Verrucomicrobium spinosum DSM 4136 = JCM 18804: one gene and its partner. The protein of the gene in region 1 interacts with the protein of each later gene in a pairwise test. Links are inferred from orthologs where the notes say so. Each region holds a gene or a part of one and is shown on either strand. Other genes may lie near its edges.

Evidence for each region. Proteins that work in one complex are often made in the same cells at the same time.
Region 2: the proteins of dnaE (region 1) and rplL interact in binary tests that used the Escherichia coli proteins (3 or more experiments, as listed by UniProt). The link is inferred for Verrucomicrobium spinosum DSM 4136 = JCM 18804 from one-to-one orthologs.

What each region holds. Positions count from the first base shown.
Region 1 is NZ_ABIZ01000001.1:5,024,068-5,032,392, forward strand. Bases 4,082-8,083 are described here. They hold dnaE (DNA polymerase III subunit alpha), read right to left. Parts: upstream 7,750-8,083; coding sequence 4,282-7,749; downstream 4,082-4,281. Other genes in these bases: VSP_RS20310 (FecR family protein), read left to right, coding at 4,082-4,102; VSP_RS20320 (hypothetical protein), read right to left, coding at 7,884-8,083. Also shown: VSP_RS20300 (adenylate/guanylate cyclase domain-containing protein), read right to left, coding at 1-680; VSP_RS20305 (hypothetical protein), read left to right, coding at 838-1,818; more of VSP_RS20310, read left to right, coding at 1,856-4,081; more of VSP_RS20320, read right to left, coding at 8,084-8,219. UniProt on the Escherichia coli protein: DNA polymerase III is a complex, multichain enzyme responsible for most of the replicative synthesis in bacteria. This DNA polymerase also exhibits 3' to 5' exonuclease activity. The alpha chain is the DNA polymerase catalytic subunit.
Region 2 is NZ_ABIZ01000001.1:6,662,354-6,667,353, reverse strand. What follows is about bases 2,162-5,000. They hold rplL (50S ribosomal protein L7/L12), read left to right. Parts: upstream 2,162-3,310; coding sequence 3,311-3,691; downstream 3,692-5,000. Other genes in these bases: rpoB (DNA-directed RNA polymerase subunit beta), read left to right, coding at 4,013-5,000; rplJ (50S ribosomal protein L10), read left to right, coding at 2,630-3,151; rplA (50S ribosomal protein L1), read left to right, coding at 2,162-2,608. In the rest of the region: tuf (elongation factor Tu), read left to right, coding at 1-259; VSP_RS40585 (preprotein translocase subunit SecE), read left to right, coding at 508-720; transcription termination/antitermination protein NusG, read left to right, coding at 774-1,343; rplK (50S ribosomal protein L11), read left to right, coding at 1,409-1,834; more of rplA, read left to right, coding at 1,904-2,161. UniProt on the Escherichia coli protein: The binding site for several of the GTPase factors involved in protein synthesis (IF-2, EF-Tu, EF-G and RF3). Is thus essential for accurate translation.

The DNA of each region.
Region 1 (8,325 bases):
GGCAAGCCCGCTTCCCCCAAGAGGAGACGCTCGGCCACATCTGACGTGATGGTGGGATAGAGCGTGCGCACGACGTCATCGCCGAAGGTGAAGAAGTTCAAGCAACCGACCTGATGCTTTGCCATCCCGTCAGGACCGATAACCTCGTCCACCGGAGCACTCAGCCGCAACTGGGTTGTCAGGCCCTTGATCAAGTCATATTTGGCCCCCAAGACGAGCCTGCCGGAGTATTTCTCCACGGCCTCACGCAAAAGTTGATCATCCTCCGGATTGGAGTCCTTTCCGATGAAGGCGAGGTCCAGGAATACCATCTTCGCGCCCGCCCCAAAAAGACGATCTGCCAGGTTTGCCCAAACCCGCCTCGGATAGGGGTACCGCTGTTTCATGTGTTGCAAAGTTTGCGACACTTCGAGGTCTTCTGGCCATAAAGAGTCCAGCTTGATGCTGGCGTCATCGATCCCCAGTATGACAATGTCCTCACGAACGAGAGTTTTTCGCCCCTTGATCTGATAGTGATCCAGAACGAACCGGTCGCGTGCATCCAACGCAACTCGACTCCAGGAAATACTGTAGGCCGCCGCCAGAACTCCCGCCACACCGAGCATGAGCGACAAGACCAACCACTGGCTCGAGGTTACCGAGGTGAAAGTATGACTGCTCTGGGGACGTTCTTCAGGCACAGGCGGAGGTGGAGCAACTGGGGTGGAAACTCGCAGAAAGCGTTCCATTCCATGCTGGACAACGCCAAAAGATTTTCCTAGTCTTGTCATACTGGCACACTTTGCGCGAGTCCCAATTTTCATTTAGCCAGAATTTCTTTTCATCACCTCCTCAAACATGACCCACTCCCCCTCTCCCAGGGCACTTTGGATCTCCGCCATTGCACTCGGCCACATCGGCACCGCAAGTTTGCAAGCCCAAACGATCATCGATCCTGCCAGAGCCTCGGCCGTCGTCCCCACCTCCCCCTCGAACCAACGAGAACTGAGCGCGGCAGAAAGCGCGGCCTCCACTGGCCTGGAGGAAGAGAACGACTACGCCCCCGCCACCCCGGGCGATGACGACCTGGGCCAGCAACTCATCCTCAAGCGGAACGAAAAAGTCCAGCCGTTCCGTGCCTGGTTTGACACCGCTGCATACTGGACGGACAACGCGGCCAACGTCAGTCAAGGCGAGATCGAGGACTGGTTTCTCACGGGTGGGGTGAACCTGGCCTGGCAGCAGCGCCTGCGTGGCCGCTACTACGGTGATGTGTACTTGGGACAGCGCATCTACCGCTATGATGAACTGGATGCCCTCGACTATGAGGATGGCCAGGTGTCAGCGGGGTTCCTCGTCCTGCTTCCTGAGGTGATGAATTCCATCTTTCATGTCCACTATGGCTATCAGCGCATCACCCAGGGCATCGATGATGACCCCATTTACCAGGCCCACACGCTGCGCGTCGGCCTGCAAAAGACCTTTTTGATCAACCGGCTCAACAGCCTCTACGTCAACGCCACTGCTGCACTGGCACTGGATACGGAGCCTGACATCCTTGCCCGTCACGAGTACAGCACCTCAGTCGGCTACAACCTGAAGATCACCCGGGAGCTGGCATTCTCCCTGTCGTACCGGCTGTCCTACTTTGACTACTACAACCTCCAGGGGCGCGAGGACTGGTATCACAACTGGGGTGCCGGTCTCACCTGGCAACCCTGTGACTTCGTAGAGCTCACGGCCAGCTACAATTTTGGGCTCAACCGCAGCAATCTGGACGTCTTTGAATACGAGGCCCAGCTTGCAGGCCCGTCAGTTTCCCTCAAGGTCAAGTTCTGACCGGCAACCCAGCCTTCCTCCCGCCCCTCACACCGCCATGAATACCATCACCCGCACCCTGCCCCTGGCACTACTGGGCAGCGCACTCCTGTTTCCCGCAGGTCTATCCGCCGCCAGCTACACCAAGGCGGAAGTCACCCGGCTGCACAATGAGGTCAAGGTACTCAAGGAGAACGCGGCCCCGCGTGAAGCTGTTGTCGGAGATGAAATCTCCTCCGTCACCTCCGTAGCCACAGGTGCAGCCTCCCGTGCGGAACTCAAATTTCCAGACAACTCCCTAACCCGTCTGGGTGCCAATTCCCGGTTCACCATCCGCGGGGACAAGCGGACGCTGGATCTCGACCAAGGGGTCATGCTGCTCCAGGTGCCGAAGCAGATGGGTGGTGCCAAAGTCCGCACTGCTGCCGTGACCGCTGCCGTCACCGGCACTACCGTATTGTTCGAATACCTCCCCGGGGGCTTCGTAAAGCTTATCGTCATCGAAGGGGTGGTGGATCTGTACTTCAACAAGGAGCCCGGCAAATTCACCCACATCACTGCTGGTCAGATGATCATCATGAAAACCGACAGCAATCAGCTGCCGACCCCAGTGGATGTGGATCTCTCCCTCCTGCTCAAGACCTCGAAGCTCATCAATGGCGATGATGAGTCGATGCCGAACTTCATGGAGGTGGTGAAAGCCCTCGAGTTCCAGCAAAAGGAGCTCAAGAAGGGGGACCTCGTCGCCACTAACTTCGTGCTGCCTGGCCGGGGCACCTTGGTGGAGTTGTCCAACAACACGGCGTTGAATGTCATCAATACCATTGCAATCAAGGACGCCGCCCCCGGCGGAAACTCACCTCAGGGCAATGGTGGCCCCACAGGCAACAATGGGAACAACGGCGGCATCATTCCTCCTGATTACACGGGTGAGGTGCCCCTCATCGTCGGAGCCAGCTACCTGGGGGACAACTCCTTGGTGGAGACCAATCCCCACGTGACAGTGCATAACAGCCAAGGCGAGGAAATCCGCTTTGCCGGGCAGGTTTACAATGCCAAGTCGGACCGCACCTCCAACCGGGACTTCACCCTGTTCCCGCTCTTCACCTTCGGCAAACTAGAACCGGTGGAGAACCTCAACTTCAAAAAGTTCCTCACCAACACAACTGACGAAGCGCCCACCAAGGAAAGCGAACTCTGGGCGGTGTTCAAGTTCGAGAACTTGGTGGTAAACGGCACGCCGGAGTTTGACTTCCCCATCTACACCTTTGTCGATGGCCCCGCGTTGGAGGATCCCATCCGCAATGTCATCTTTTCCGCCCAGAAGGATATCCTCTTTGCTGCCCAGTACGCACCAGGAACGGAGCCCCCTTACTGGTCCGAAGACGACAACGCCTTTGACCTGAGCTACAACTATGACGTCGAGAAAGTGGGCTTTTACTCCCAAGATGGCAGCATCACAGTCAATGAAGGTTTCGACGTCAAAGGGGGGAATCAGGACATGGCCTTCGTCGCCAGGGGCCTCGCTTCCGACGTCAACCTCTACGGGCGCGTGAGTACCGAGGGAGACGTGCTGGTGAGCGCTGGCCAGGACATCAACATCACCTATCGGCTCAGCGGAAACTTCATCGACGCTGCGGCCGGACGTGACATCAACATTTCCAACGGCGCACGAGTCAAGGCCACCCAAGGCATCGATTTGCGGGCCAAGGGGTCGATCAATGTGGCCGACACCAGCACCCTCAAGCTCATCTGCGCCAATGAAGACGCTGTCGTCAAACTCCTTTCCCAAGGCGGGAACATTAACATCGGCGATGAAAACGAAGGACTGCCCGCATCATGCAGAGCCGAAATAAAAGGTCCCATCATTGACATTGAGGCACTTGCTGCTGACGAGGTGAATGGCCAGATCAGAATCTTCAATTCCAACGTCACCGCGTCCAATATCCTAAGAGCAAGGACCATGAGCCCCAATGGGTGGATCACCATCGGCAACAGCTCCCTCTCAGGAACCAATGCACTTAAGCTGTACGCAGAGGGCGCCAATGGGGGCATCGACTTCGTCAGCAATACAACCCTCAACGGCAATGAAGTTCACATCGCGGGCCGCACCGTCCGCGTGTCCGAAGGCGTGAATGTCGATATCACCTCCGGCAATGCCAACGTGTACGCAGATGAGGCCAAGCGTCTCTTCCGGGTTAACGGGGTAGGTGCCAGCCACGGCAGCATCAATGTCAATGGGGGCAGCGGCACCCTGAACGTGAGCTCCTTTGAGTCGAAGCCTGCCTACAAGTCGGGGCCCTAGCAGCGGATGATGGACAGCCCGCAGTGTGGCGAAGCATAGCGGGCTCCCAGGCCACCCATAGCCCCGCCATTGGCCAAGAGCGGGGAGGGCACCTCCGGCAGGCGGGGCGGTTTTGCACCATTCCGCACTATCGGTAGCGATGCCCGCCTCTCGCCCGCCGCGCCCCCCCTCCCCTCCCCTTACCTCACCCACGGCTGCAACGCCTGCTGCAGCTGAGCATTCACCTCCACATTCAAGGAGCGGCCCACGCGGAGCACGGCCTCCTCACCGGAGGCGGTCATGATGCGAAGCTGGACCGGGGTTTCCCCAGGGTGATCCGTCAGGATCTTGTGAATGGCATCGAGGTCCTTGGGACCGTGCTTGAGCACATCCATGTACAGGGCCAGGGGCTTGGGTTTGCCATTGGGCTTCTCTGGTTTGACCGGCTTCAGCGGCTTTACCTCCTGCACCGTCATGCGGATGGTCTCCGAGCGGGAATCCTTCTCGCAGCGCCCCTTCATGCCGATGACCCCGCCTTCCACCAGCAGATCCTTGAACTTCTCGTAACCTTCGCTCCAGGAAATAACTTCAACCGTCCCCGAGAAATCTTCCAGGGCGAAGGTGGCGAAGGCGCGGTTGTCCTTCTTGGTGTACTTCACCTCCAGACGCTGGATCAGGCCGGCAACGCGGAGACTGACCCGCTCCTCCTTCACCTCCTGCACATCCGCGATGCGGGTGATGTACTTGCTCTCGTAAATGTGGCGGTAGTTGTCCAGCGGATGACCGGAGACGAAGAAGCCAAGCAACTCCTTCTCGAAGGCCATCAGCTCCTCCTTCTTCCATGGCGGCGGGCCAGCAGACTTGGCAAGAGTGTTCTTCGTCGCCCCCATCGTGTCATCGTCAAACAGGCTGACCATGCCCGCCTTCCTCTCCTTCTGCCGGCTTGAGGCATTAGAGAGCACTTCATCCAGCACGAAGCACATGCCAGCACGATCCTGCCCGGTCCAGTCGAACCCGCCCACCTTGATGAGCGGCTCCATGAGGCGCTTGTTGATCATCCGCGAGTCCACCCGCGCACAAAAGTCCTCCAGGCTGGTGAAGGGTCCGTTCTTCGTGCGCTCGGCAATGGCGGCGGCCATGGCGGCCTCCCCCACGTTCTTCACTGCAGCAAGGCCGTAGCGGATGGCATTGGGCACGTCACTGCCCTCGATGCACTCCGGCGCAAACTTGAGCGAGCTCTTGTTCACATCTGGTGGCAGGATGGTGATGCCCATGCGCTGACACTCGGAGACGAAGCCCGCCAGCTTGTCAGTGCTGTTGACTTCATAGGAGAGCACAGCCGCCATGAACTCTACCGGATAGTTCGCCTTCAGGTAGGCCGTCCGGTACGTCACAATGCCGTAGGCGGCCGAGTGCGACTTGTTGAAGCCGTAGCCGGCGAACTTCTCCAGCAAGTCGAAGATATCGTTCGCCTTCTTCGCGGGGATCTGGTTGGTCTCACCGCAGCCCTTCACGAAGATCGTGCGCTGCTTCTCCATTTCTTCCGGCTTCTTCTTCCCCATGGCTCGGCGGAGCAAGTCAGCCGCCCCGAGTGAGTAGCCCGCCAGCAGGTTGGCCGCCTTCTGCACCTGTTCCTGGTAGATCAGAATGCCGTAGGTTTCCTTGGAAACGTCCTCCAGCAGCGGGTGGAGATACTCCACGCGCTGCTCGCCCTTTTTACGCTTGATGAAGTCCGGGATAAGGTCCATCGGGCCTGGACGATAGAGGGCCAGCAGAGCGATGATTTCCTCGATCTTGTCCGGCTCCAGCTGCCGGCAGGTGAGAGCCATGCCACCAGATTCCATCTGGAACACTGCGATCGTCTCGCCCTTCCTCAGCATCTCATAGGTCGTCTTGTCATCCAGCGGCACCGCATCCAGGTTGAAGTCAGGAAATCTCAACCGGACAAAGTCCACGGCATCCTTGATGACCGTGAGCGTCTTCAGCCCCAGGAAGTCCATCTTCAACATGCCGACGTCCGTGAGCGGGCCCATGGCAAACTGGGCCACCACTTCCCCTTCACTGCCCCGCGTCAGCGGAATGAAGTTGTCCAGAGGCTGGTCACCGATAACGATGCCCGCCGCGTGAATGCCGGCGTTGCGGGTCATGCCCTCCAGGAAGGTGGCATACTGCCAGAGCTGCTGGGTGCTGCTCTCGTTCTCCAGCGCCGCCTTGAGCTCGGGGTTTTTCTCAACGGCAGACTCCAGATCGATGTTCAACTCCGTTGGGATCATCTTGGAGAGCCGGTCGGCATCCCCATAGCTCCAGCCCAGCACACGCCCCACGTCACGCACCACGCTCTTAGCACCCATGGTGCCGAAGGTGATGATGTGACTCACAGAACGCTCGCCGTAGTGCTGCCGCACATACTCGATCACCTCCGGGCGCCGGGTCTGGCAAAAGTCGATGTCAACGTCAGGAGGCGACACACGTTCCGGGTTCAGGAAACGCTCAAAGATCAACCCGAAGCGGATGGGGCACAGGTCGGTGATCCCGAGCGAGTAGGCCACCAGAGAACCGGCCGCCGATCCACGGCCTGGCCCCACAGGGATGCCGTGGTCACGCGCCCACTTGATGAAGTCCCACACGATCAGGAAGTAGGACGTGAAGTTCATCTTGTTGATGATGCCCAGCTCGTAGTCCAGACGCTCCCTCAGCATGGCATCATTCATGGCACGCTCCTTCCCATAGCGGAAGATCATGCCATCCTCGCACAACTGCCGGAAGTAACCTTCCCGGGTCTGCCCCTCCGGCGGCGGGAATTGGGGATACTTCTCAATGCTGGAGGCATCCAGCTTCAGCTTGATGTTGCACTTCTCCGCAATCTCCAGCGTGGTATCGCAGGCCTCCTCAAAGTCCTCAAACAGCTCTCGCATCTGCTCGGCCGTCTTGAAGTAAACCTCCGGGGAGTAGTGCAGCCGCTTTTCATCGTGCACGTTGGCCGCGGTTCCTATGCAGATCATGACATCATGAGCCTCATGGTCCTCCTTGTTCAGGAAGTGGACGTCGTTGGCTGCGACCATCTTCAAGCCGAACTCTCTGGAAAACTCCCGCAGCTTCAGCATGCAGCGCTGCTGCTGGGCCATGCCGTGATTGTGTAGTTCGAGGTAAAAGTTGTCCTTCCCGAAGATGTCGATGAATTCCTGCACCGTCTTGCGGGCCTCATCCTCGCGGTCGGTGAGGATGAACTCGTTGATCTCACCGCTGATGCAGCCGCTCAGACAGATCAGGCCCTCGGAGTGCTTTTTCAGCGCCTCCTTGTCCACCCTCGGCTTGTGGTACATGCCGTCCAGGTGGGCCAGCGTCACCAGCTTCACGAGGTTGGCATAGCCCTCATTGTTGGCCGCCAGGAGGGTGAGGTGCGAACTGCGCTTCCGCCCTGTCACATCCTTCTTCTCCCACATCGATCCGGGAGCGAGGTAGATCTCACACCCAATGATCGGCTTGATCCCCGCCTTATTGGCCTCCTGGTAGAACTCAATGGCTCCAAAGAGGTTGCCGTGATCCGTCATGGCCACCGCCGGCATCCCCAGCGATTTGGCCTTCTTCATCAGGTCAGGAATCCTCACCGCCCCATCGAGCATCGAGTATTCCGTGTGCAGATGTAGATGGACGAAAGAAGCAGACATGTCCCTTTGAGATAGGACAGAAAACAGGTCCGCGCAAGGCTCCCGGCCCCGGAACTAAATTCAAGTTTTCAGGCCACCGCCGCCCACATGAACCAGTACCATCCGCCCCGGGCCTCCGCCGCAGGCACCGCGGCCTAGGCCATCTCAGCCTTCCCTAAAAACTCCCACTCCATTCCGTTTTTCCAGTCCGGATTCCCCTGGGAAAAGGAGGTGAACTTCCGGACAATCTCGCCAGCGCTGAAATCACGTTTTGCCCGGAATTGCTGGGCACTGGAATCTTGGTGCGCCAGTTCAAACCCAACGTCACGATCCCCACTGGCCTGCAAGAAAGTACCGTCCTCCAACTGATCAAGAATCAGGAAAGCATCCCCTTCCCGGGAATCGAGCGCAAACACAGCCTCTCGAATATCCCGCTCCGTCGGATTTTCTACGCTGACGCCGCCACAAATGCCAAGCGTGTATCGTTTCATACCAGATCAGGGGTGTGATTATGCCTCCAGTAAAGGCAACGTTTTGAGTAAAACGATTATGTGAGGATTTTGTTGTGACGAAATACATACATTTTTTTCAGTCCTC
Region 2 (5,000 bases), 1.6 Mb from region 1 along the record:
TTACGTGCTTTCCAAGGACGAAGGTGGCCGTCACACGCCCTTCTTCACCAACTACCGTCCTCAGTTCTACTTCCGTACGACCGATGTGACCGGCATGGTCAAACTCCCCGATGGCGTAGAGATGGTGATGCCTGGTGACAACGTGTCCGTCGAAATCGAGCTGATCACCCCGATCGCCATGGAAAAGACGATGCGCTTCGCTATCCGCGAAGGTGGTCGTACCGTGGGTGCCGGTCGTGTGGCTGACATTCTCGACTGATTTTGTTGATTGCCGTTTGGGTGGCAGCCGCCGCGAGGCTTGCAAAAGTCTCACGGCGGCATTGTCGCCAAAAGGCATCACAACACTTGCAGTTTCAAAATTGTGCTGTAATACAAAGACTGTTCGTCAAGATAAACACGCCAGTAGCTCAATTGGTAGAGTAGTGGTCTCCAAAACCATTGGTTGTGGGTTCAAGTCCTACCTGGCGTGCCATCTTACCTGACAGTCTTTTTTGCCTGACGAACAACATGAGCCGAGTGTCACGCTATCTTTCCGAAGTCTGGGGCGAAATGAAAAAGGCCACATGGCCATGGGACCCCAAGGAAAAGGGCTTCGCCCGTTACAAGGAGCTGACCGATGCCACGACGGTGGTCTTTGTTGCCATGTTGATCTTTGCTGGCTTCACGGGCGCTTTTGACTTCGTGATGCGCATGTTCTTCAAGGCGGCGACGATCCTCTGATCTGCCAGTCCTGTCCGTTTAGTCTCGTCCGGCTTCCCTTTTACTTTTCCATCATGCCAGCGATCCCCGCACCTCACGACCAGTGGTATGTCCTTCACGTCCGCGCCGGGCTCGAGCAGCGCGTGCGTGAAAATATGGAGCGCCGCATCCAGTCTGAGGAGATGGGGGAATTCGTCTTCGAAGTGGTGGTTCCCACTGAGCGCGTCTCTGAAGTCAAAAAAGGCAAGCGCAGCGAATCCACCCGCAAGGTATTCCCGGGCTACATCCTCGCCAATATGTGGCTGCTGGATGAGAACAACAAGCCCGTGGTGCAGACCTGGCACTTCGTCAAAGAAACCGACGGTTTCTTGAACTTTGCCGGCACCAAGGATCACCCGATTCCCCTTCGTCCGAAAGAGGTCGAAGTCCTGCTCGCCCAGGTGCGTGAGCGTGAGGAAGGCGTGAAGCCGAAGTTTATGTTCTCCGTGGGAGACACGGTCCGCGTGGCGGACGGTCCCTTCGAGAGCCAGACTGGCATCATCGAAGAAATCGATCCGGAGAAGGGCCTGCTGCGCGTCTCCGTGAACATCTTCGGCCGCTCCACTCCGGTGGATCTGGAATACTGGCAGGTTGAGAAGGCCTGATTTTTCTGATTCAGGCAAGCTCCTCCCCCCCCTTTCAACTCAAACCGTAGTAACAAGAACAAGCGATGGCCAAAGAAGTCGTTAAAATGATCAAGCTCCAGATTAAAGCTGGAGCTGCCAACCCCGCGCCGCCCATCGGTCCTGCCCTGGGTCAAGCCGGTGTGAACATCATGGCGTTCTGCAAGGAGTTCAACGCCGCCACCCAGAAGATGGCTGGCGACATCCTGCCGACCGTCATTTCCGTTTACAAGGACAAGAGCTTCACCTTCATCACCAAGCAGCCCCCGGCATCCATCCTTCTCAAGAAGGCTGCCAATCTGGCTTCTGGTTCCAGTGAGCCCAACAAAAAGAAGGTTGCCAAGCTCACCCAGGCTCAACTCAAAGAAGTTGCCAAGCTGAAGCTGGCTGACCTCAACACCCAGGACCTCGACGCCGCTGCCCGCATCATGGCTGGTACCGCCCGTCAGATGGGGATCGAAGTTGTCGGTTAAATCTCCAAAACTCAAACCATGGCAGGAGAGCCTGCTTAAGACTCAGGCTCGCTCGGACTGCACAAGACCATGAAACAAAGAAGCAAGCGTTACAAAAAAGCGGCGGAACTCGTTCCGGCTAACAAATTCTTCTCACTGGAAGAAGCGGCAGAGCTCGTGAAAAAGCTCCCCTCCACCAAATTCTCCGAGACGGTTTCCCTTTCCTTCCGTCTGGGTGTGGATCCTCGCAAGAGCGATCAGATGGTCCGTGGTACCTGCCCCCTTCCGAACGGTTCTGGCAAGAGCGTGAAAGTCGCAGTGTTCGCCGTGGGCGACTCCGCTGACGCCGCCAAGGCCGCCGGTGCAGAATTTGTCGGCTTTGAGGATCTCATCGCCCAGGTCAAGGCTGGTTTTACGGGTTTCGATGTGGCCATCGCTACTCCCGCCGCCATGACCGAAGTCCGCAAGCTTGGTAAACAACTTGGTCCTCGTGGTTTGATGCCCAACCCCAAGACGGGCACCGTGACCGATGACACCGCCGGTGCGGTGAAGGCCGTCAAGGCTGGTCGTGCTGACTTCAAGCTCGACAAGAATGGCAACATCTCCGCTGGCGTGGGTAAAGTCAGCTTCGAGCCCAAAGCCATCGTGGAAAACGCCCAGGCTCTGATTGACGCCGTGGTTCGTGCCCGTCCCGCCTCTGCCAAGGGCAAGTTCATCCAGAGCATCACCTTCAGCGCGACCATGTCTCCTGCGCTCAAGCTTGATCTGGGCAAGTACGTGAAATCTGCCGCCTAAATCTGAAGGAGAACAACGACGATGAAAGCTGAAAAGACGATCCTCATTGAGCACCTTCTGGAAAAGGTCAACGCCTCCCCGTTCATGTTCGTGGTGGACTACACCGGGCTGAAAGTGGACAAGTTCGAAGAGCTTCGCAAGCGCCTCCGCGCTGCAGGCGCTGAGATGCACGTGTATAAGAACACGCTGGTGAAGAAGGCCGCTGAACGCGCTGGGTATCCCGTGGAAATCGGTGATGTCCTGACGGGCCAGTCCGCTGTGGTCACCGGTGAGAAAGACGTGTGCGCTGCCGCCAAGGTCATGAAGACCTTCGCGACCGAGTTCCAGAAGCCCCAGGTGAAAGCCGGCGTTTTGGACGGCAAGTACCTTGATGCTTCCGGCATCCAGGTCCTGGCGGACCTTCCTTCCCGCGAAGTGCTTCTTGCAACCTTGCTTGGCGTTCTGCAAGCCCCGGCTTCCAAGCTGGTCCGCCTGCTCAACGAGCCCGCCGCCTCCCTGGCTCGCGTGCTCAAGGCCAAGGGCGAACAAGAACAAGCCGCTTAATTTTCCGTGGGTTGCCCCGGCAACCCTTTTTACAATTTGACTCGATGGTGGAGGCGACTCCACCTGAATACCTAAAATCCAATGGTTCCTTGCCGGTCTGGCGGCTGTCAGGCTCAAAACCTCTGAAGCTTCAGAGGACGGCGATACCGAAATACTACTATGGCAGACCTGAATAAAATCGTTGACGAACTCAGCGGCCTTACCGTCCTGGAAGTTGCTGAACTTGTGAAAACCCTTGAGGACAAGTGGGGCGTGAGCGCCGCCGCTCCTGTCGCCGTGGCCGCCGCTGGCGGTGCTGCTCCTGCAGCCGCAGCCGCAGTTGAGAAGACCGAGTTCGACGTCATCCTTACCGAAGGTGGCACGAACAAGATCGGCGTCATCAAAGAAGTCCGTGCCGTTGTGGCCGGCCTTGGCCTCGCCGAAGCGAAAGCCCTTGTGGAAAAGGCTCCCCAGCCTCTCAAGCAGGGTGTCAGCAAGGAAGAAGCCGAAGAGATCAAGAAGAAGATCGAGGCCGCCGGTGCCAAGGTCGAGATCAAGTAAGTTTGTTTCTTTTGCAGGTTTCGCCGCTCCAGTGGGGGCGGCGGAACTTTTTCAAAAAACCAGCGTTTCCTCAATGCCCGTTCTCTTCCCGTACAACAACTTCCAATCCGCCCGCAAGGTCGCCGGATGTGAGTTGGGGAACGAGCCCGAGCGTGATGAGACTGTTTTTCGCCACGGGCGCTTGCGCGCCCGGGGGTTTTTTTGTCCTCCGACATAGGCCGCAAAAACAGCCGTTTTTGTCCGCCGCCCTGACTCTTTTTTCCCCGGCTTAACAGGCCGGTTTGCCCGCAACTCATTGCCAACACCCAGCCACCCCGCCGTATGTCCCAGCGCATTAACTTTGGCAAACTCAAGGAACCCGTTGAACCGCCGAATCTCATTGAGATTCAGCTGAAGTCTTACGAGGAATTCCTGCAAAAAGACATCGCGCCGAGCAAGCGCAAGGACCTGGGGTTACAGGCGGTGTTCCGCGAAGTCTTCCCGATCTCGAGCTACGACGAGAAGATGACCCTCGATTTCACGCAGTATGAAATCGGCGAGCCCAAATTGAATCCACTACAGGCCATCCGCGAGGCGGAGACCTTTAGCGCCCCGCTGTACGTCACCTATGAACTGCGTGACGAAGCGGGTGCCAAACAGGAGCGCGTTTACATGGGCGAACTGCCCATGATGACGACCCGCGGCACATTCGTCATTAACGGTGCTGAGCGAGTGGTAGTGAGCCAGCTGCACCGTTCCCCGGGCATCTGCTTTGAAACCCAGCAGCATCTTAACGGGCGCTGGTTGTATGGCTTCCGCATCATCCCTGACCGTGGCACCTGGCTGGAGGTGCAGTTCGACACGAACGACCTCCTCTACGTTTATCTCGACCGTCGTCGTCGTCGTCGTAAGTTCCTTGCCACCACGCTTCTGCGTGTGATCGGTTATCCAGGTGACGAGGACATCCTCAAACTTTTCTACCCGATTGAGGACCTCAAGCTGAAGGAAACCATGAACGAGGAAGACCTCGCTCAGAAGGTGATCTTCCGCGACATCCTGGATGGTGAACTCATCGTGGCCCGTGCCTATGAGCCGCTCACCCTCGGCATTGTGCGCCAGCTCATCCAGCTGGGTCACAAGAGCATCCGCTGCGTCACCGCCACGCAGGATGACCTGATCATCGCCTCCCTGCGCAAGGACCCCGCTCACGACGAGGACGAGGCTCTCAAGGAAATCTACCGCCGTCTTCGCCCTGGAGACCCGCCGACCATCCCGAACGCACGCGCGCTCGTGAAGCGTCTCTTCTTTGATCCCAAGCGTTATGACCTGA